DNA from 2 places in the Streptococcus gallolyticus subsp. gallolyticus DSM 16831 genome. Region 1 is predicted to be linked to the other one. Evidence: predicted binding sites of a transcription regulator. Region 1 holds the regulator's gene; the other holds the start of a gene.

Evidence for each region. Region 1 encodes CtsR, which represses protease genes until heat stress. Its sites were predicted from a motif close to TTGGTCAAAAAAGGTCAAANA; they were not measured.
Region 2: BTR42_RS03665 (ATP-dependent Clp protease ATP-binding subunit) is a predicted target of CtsR. The motif match lies at 1,384-1,404, and genes of this name have one in related genera.

Annotation. Positions count from the first base shown of each region.
Region 1 is NZ_CP018822.1:2,378,009-2,381,409, forward strand. Features, by position in the region: gene BTR42_RS11890 (ATP-dependent Clp protease ATP-binding subunit) at 1-1,701, opposite strand, end outside; gene BTR42_RS11895 (CtsR family transcriptional regulator) at 1,698-2,159, opposite strand; gene BTR42_RS12940 (hypothetical protein) at 2,442-2,564, shown strand; gene BTR42_RS11900 (COG2426 family protein) at 2,872-3,336, shown strand.
Region 2 is NZ_CP018822.1:674,314-677,714, reverse strand. Features, by position in the region: gene argF (ornithine carbamoyltransferase) at 1-198, opposite strand, end outside; gene BTR42_RS03675 (helix-turn-helix transcriptional regulator) at 587-739, shown strand; gene BTR42_RS03670 (DUF3278 domain-containing protein) at 767-1,294, shown strand; gene BTR42_RS03665 (ATP-dependent Clp protease ATP-binding subunit) at 1,436-3,401, shown strand, end outside.

The DNA.
Region 1 (3,401 bases):
TTCTGCTAGTGCCTTAGCCAACTCTGTTTTACCAACACCCGTTGGGCCCAAGAACATAAACGACCCAATCGGACGTTTGCCTGTACGAATGCCCGCTTGATTACGACGAATAGCACGACTAATCGCTGAAATAGCTGAATCTTGGCCAATCACACGCTTATGGAGTTCTTTTTCGAGGTTCAAGTATTTCTTACTATCTGCCTGTGTCATTTTCTCAACAGGAATACCTGACAAACGACTGAGCGTTGCCATAATATCATCTTCTGTCACAGCAGTTGGTTTACGATTTGGCTTCTTGCGTGACTCTTTCAGCAATTTCGTTGCCAATTTGAAATCACCTTCCAAAATAGCTTTATCAGCAGGTGTCAAAGTAGCTGGCGCTTCTTTTTTCACCAGACCTTGAACCGTTGCACTTGCTTCATCAAGCAAATCAATCGCTGAGTCAGGAAGATTTTTACTTGTCAAATAGCGATGCGCAGCTTTGACAGCCGTTAAAACAGCTTCGTCAGAAATCACCACATTATGAAAATCTTCATATGATTTCTTTAACCCAAGCAAGATTTGGTAAGCATCTTCAACACTTGGTTCTTCAATGGTAATCTTAGCAAAACGGCGAGAAAGCGCCGCATCTTTTTCAAGATGTTTTTGATATTCTTCTTGCGTTGTCGCACCAACCATATGAAGCGTACCACGCGCAAGCGCTGGTTTTAGAATATTAGCCGCATCCAAAGTGCTGTCAATTCCAGAGCCTGAACCCATAATCGTATGCACTTCGTCAATGAAAAGAATAATATGACCGTCTTCCTCAATATCTGAGATGATTTGGTTCATGCGTTCTTCAAAATCACCACGGAATCGCGTACCAGCCACAACGCTCATCATATCAAGCTCTAAAACACGCATGCCTTGGAGTTCATACGGAATCGCACCATTGACAATTCGCTGTGCCAAACCGTAAGCAAGAGCCGTTTTACCAACACCAGCTTCCCCTACTAAAACTGGATTGTTTTTCGTTTTGCGGCTGAGCACCTGCACCATACGAGAAATTTCTTTTTCACGACCGATAACAGGCTCTAATTTTCCTTGACGTGCCATCTCTGTCAAATCACGCGTGAAATCTGACAAATCCCCCGCTGTTGACTGTGGTTTCATCATTTCAGAAAAAGCACCGCCCATTGTCGATTTTTTCGGCTTACGAAGTTCATGAATAGCTTTGATATTTTCCTTTGTAAAACCAGCATTACGTGCCAAACTCTTACGCAAATCAATCAAACGAACAGCGTCACCGTCTTCTTTGTTTTTAAAACCAGCAACTTCTAACAAACGTGTGGCAAATAAATCAAGGTTTAACAACATCGCATAAAGCACGTGTTCTGTCCCGATTTCGTTACCACCAGTCACCTGACAAATAGACTCAGCAAATGCTAAAACATCACTAAGAGCTTTAGATTGCTCTACAAAATGAACTCTGTCAACATCCGTTAACGGTGATTTCCCAATGGCTAAAACAGCTGCCGCTTCATACTCTTCATAGACGATTTTAGTTTGGTATTCCGCAAATGTTAGCCCTGCGACTGAGTCATGGATAGCAACCATGGCTAAAAGGACGTGCCAACTTTCTAAATATGGGCTTTCAAAACGCGCTGCTTGGTATTGAGCAACACTGAAAACCTCTTGCATTTTTATCGAATACTCACTCATAAATGGAATCCTTTTCTATCTAATCTTTGTAAAATTTTCCGCAACATACGTGCCCTAATCTCTGGAGCATCTTTGCCAAGAACATCATCCGAAGCCGTTGCTAAAATCAAATTTCCTTCACGTTCAGTAATGATTTTTTCATCAAACAGCAACTGAATCAAATCCGTGAAAACCTGCTCACTAATACGTTCACCAATGTTTGCCATAAGATTACCAAACATTTGATGTTGATCTGAAAAACGCACTCTGGCAATGCGGATATAACCTCCGCCACCACGTTTACTTTCGACAGTATAACCACGACTTTCCGTGAAACGCGTTTTAATCACATAATTAATCTGGCTAGGAACAACTTGAAAGGTATCTGCCAAGTTTGACCGCTTAATTTCAGCAATACCTGATTGGGCAAGTAATTGCTTAATGTATTCTTCAATACTATCAGATGTATTTTTTGCCATTAGCTTCCTCCTTTTCAAGATTAATGACCATTTCCAAATGGACTATCTTTGACTATAACTGACTATCATTATAACAAAAATATCCTTTTTAGGGGAGAATAAGCCCTACTAATTTAGATAAATTTAATATCTCCATCTCGAGTTTCATAAAAATAAAGGCAATCTATCCAATACAGCATTTTGAGCGAATTCAGCAAGCAAAAATTGAGTACTCTAACACCCCAACTGTGTACGCTTTGGCAACCAAAAACCCCAATCGCCTGCGAAAGGAGGTGTGTTAGTATGTTGTGCCAAGCTCTTCTTTTGGTTATCGTTCGCAATATAGTTAACTATGTTGTGATTCACTTAGCACGGCTATTTGGAACGAAATGGATAGAGAAGCATTTTGATGATAACAAAAAATAGTTGTCCTTCTCTGAGACGTTGCAAGGTTGTTAGCAACGCATAAAAAAGCACCCTTAGTCTTGGCGGACAGGGTGCTTTTCTTGTATTCAGATATTACTCTGAAATTCTCCTTGTTGTTATCATTATTATAGCACGAGTTAATACTCCTTGTCAAAGAAAGGTAATCAAATAGCCAATCACACCAATCATAATGCCATTTTCAGTCCAAAATAAGGCAAAAGAATTTCAACGAAAGACAGATTTTAGTTGTGTTTGCTCAAGAGATAGGATACAATAAAATCTGTAACAAATGAAAGGTTTCAAGTAAATGAACTATATTATTACATTTTTGATTGCCATGGTTCCTCTTGTAGAACTTCGTGGCGCTGTTCCTTATGCAATCGCCACTGGTATTCCAATGTGGCAAGCACTTATTATCGGGGTTGTCGGCAATATGCTTCCCGTTCCAATTATCTTCTTCTTCGCACGTCGTGTGCTTGAATGGGGAGCAGATAAACCAGTTATCGGTGGTTTCTTTACTTGGTGTTTGAAAAAAGGTCACAACGGTGGAAAAAAACTAGCTGAGACGGCTGGTGACCGTGGACTATTTATCGCCTTATTGCTCTTTGTTGGTATCCCAATTCCTGGAACAGGTGCTTGGACTGGAACATTAGCCGCATCAATCCTTGATTGGAACTTCAAACAAAGCGTTATTGCAGTTATGCTCGGTGTTATCCTCGCAGGACTAATCATGGGAACACTAACAATTCTCGGCTTAGGAGCATTTAGCTAAAACAAAAACAAGAGCTTAGAAAACAAACTAAGCTCTTTTAATATTGTTTTTTTATCAACTGTTAG
Region 2 (3,401 bases), 790 kb from region 1:
TTGCCCAGCCACCGTGAAAGCTGAACGTGTTCGTGTACTTGTCTTTTCAAAAATAAGAGCAATGTTCAACCCCTCTAAATATTTATGAGGAATTTTTTTCTTTTTCAACTCTTTAAATTTCAATCCTAAATCAATCAATTCAACCAGTTCTTCCCTAGTAAAATCAATCTCTTTCAAAAATGAATCATTAATAGCCATACACTCGTCCATCCTTTTTCTTTGAATAATATACCTAATTTTAGCATAATTATACATTTTGTCAAGCAAATTTTGAATAAAAATAAAAAAATCATCTCCTCCAAAATACCACCACATTTGTCATTTATATTTGACATGTCACATATAATCAATATATAATCAGAACGCATACAAACAAACTTTTCTCTTGAAAAACTTAATAGCATTTTATCAATGGATTATTTGCGAGCGAAGCGAGCAAACAAAACGATACTTTCCGCCGTGGTAAAAGTGGCTGAATAATAAAAGAACAGCCACTCGGAAGTTTTGAGACTCTCGGCTCAAAACTTAGGCATGGAATTCCGACGGAAGTCGCTGCCGTCCGTACACTTAAGGAAAGTATCAAAAAATTTTTGCTAAAAAACAAATAGGTGTTGCCCGCCAAACGGTTAACCTCATCGAAAACAATAAATATAATCCGTCGCTTGACCTTTGTATCAAACTAGCGGAGGCACTGCAAACTGATTTAAACACACTTTTTTGGGAGAATAGACATCTATAATTTTGGGAATTTTAAAGGAGAATCATTATGAAAACGAAAAAAACATCACTTTGGCTAAAATTTATTAAACGTTTCTACGGAATTAATGGCGAATTAGACGAATATCGCGAACAAGAAGTTAACCGTATCGGCAATAAACTGTTTATTGGTCTCTTTTTCTTTGAGTTATTCTTTTCTACTATTATTTTACTCATCAACCAAACGATAGCGACCACCGCTTTTCTCTATATTAATCTCTTCGTCCTCATTTTTGTTATTCCTATTATTCTTCTTGTTATGTTGACCAATCGTGATTTGCAAACATCATTGGAAGTCCCTAAAAATGAAGTCGAACAGACACGACAGAAAGCTCGCAAAAAGGGCTGGTTAGCTGGTGGAATTTTTGCACTATTCATGCTCGTTTTTAACGCTTTTAGCAAATGGCAAGAGGGAGAAAATCCTTTGGAACTCTTCACAAATCCTCTTGGACTTATCGCAATCATCCTTGGTGGGGTAATTTTTGGTGCTGCTATGGGGTCTATGGCAGCCAGTCAGATTGACCCTGAGAAAGAATAGCACTCTTAGCATAAGAGTGCTAATTTTTTAATGCTTTTTACTTGATTTCTATTAACCTAGTGCTATAATAGAATCATGAAGTTTGACTATCTTTGACCTTTATTGTCAATGTCAAGCCATTACGAAAGGAGGGTATTTTATATGCTCTGTCAAAATTGTCATTTAAACGAATCAACAATTCATCTTTATACAAATGTCAATGGTCAGCAAAAGCAAATTGATTTGTGCCAAAACTGCTATCAAATCATGAAAACTGACCCTAACAATACTATTTTAGGTGGTTTAGGAGATGCACAAGCTTCTTCCACACAAAATCAATCTACTGGTATGAATCCTTTTGATGATTTCTTCAGTAATTTGAATAATTTCCACGCATTCGGTGGACAAGATTTCCAAAATACGCCTCCAACACAATCAGGTGGTGGAAATAACGGCGGCAATAATAACAATTATCGTCCAAACGGCGCAGCTAACCAACAGCAACAACAAAAAGGTTTGCTAGAAGAATTTGGTATCAACGTTACTGATATTGCTCGTCGCGGTGACATCGACCCTGTCATTGGACGTGATGCCGAAATCATTCGTGTGATTGAAATTCTTAACCGTCGTACAAAAAATAATCCTGTTCTTATTGGTGAACCAGGGGTTGGTAAAACAGCCGTTGTTGAAGGATTAGCTCAAAAAATCGTAGATGGTAACGTTCCACAAAAACTTCAAAATAAACAAGTTATTCGTCTTGATGTCGTTAGCCTTGTGCAAGGCACAGGTATTCGTGGTCAATTTGAAGAACGTATGCAAAAACTCATGGAAGAAATCCGTGAACGCAAGGACGTTATTCTCTTCATTGACGAAATTCACGAAATTGTCGGTGCTGGTTCTGCAGGCGACGGCAACATGGACGCTGGTAATATTTTAAAACCAGCACTTGCTCGTGGTGAACTTCAATTAGTTGGTGCTACGACACTCAATGAATACCGCATTATTGAAAAAGATGCAGCACTTGAACGCCGTATGCAACCTGTCAAAGTTGATGAACCAAGTGTGGAAGAAACGATTACGATTCTTCGTGGTATTCAAAAGAAATACGAAGATTATCATCATGTCAAATACAGCGATGATGCAATTGAGGCTGCCGCAAATCTTTCTAACCGTTACATTCAAGACCGCTTCCTCCCAGATAAAGCCATTGATTTGCTAGACGAAGCTGGCTCTAAGATGAATTTAACCCTTAACTTTGTTGACCCACAAGAAATCGACAAGCGTTTAGTGGAAGCTGAAAACCTAAAAACACAAGCTACTCGCGAAGAAGATTATGAACGCGCAGCTTATTTCCGTGACCAAATCGCTAAATACAAGGAAATGCAACAACAAACAATCAACGAAGACGATATTCCAGTCATTACTGAAAAGACTATCGAAGCTATCGTTGAAGAAAAAACTAACATCCCTGTTGGTGATTTGAAAGAGAAGGAACAATCACAATTAATCAATCTCGCTGATGATTTGAAAACACACGTCATCGGTCAAGATGATGCCGTTGACAAAATTGCTAAAGCTATTCGTCGTAACCGTGTCGGTCTCGGTACACCAAATCGTCCAATCGGTTCATTCCTCTTTGTTGGACCAACTGGTGTTGGTAAAACAGAACTTTCTAAACAATTAGCGATCGAACTTTTCGGCTCAGCTGACAGCATGATTCGTTTCGATATGTCTGAATACATGGAAAAACATGCGGTCGCTAAACTTGTCGGAGCACCTCCAGGATACGTTGGTTACGAAGAAGCTGGTCAATTGACAGAAAAAGTTCGCCGTAATCCATACTCACTCATCCTTCTTGACGAAGTTGAAAAAGCGCATCCTGATGTTATGCATATGTTCTTGCAAGTTCTTGATGACGGTCGTTTGACTGACGGTCAAGGTCGTACAGTAAGCTTCAAAGATACTATTATTATCATGACTTCTAATGCTGGTACTGGTAAAACAGAAGCTTCAGTTGGTTTCGGTGCTGCTCGTGAAGGACGTACAAATTCTGTCCTTGGTGAACTTAGCAACTACTTCAGCCCTGAATTCATGAACCGTTTCGACGGTATTATCGAATTTAAGGCTC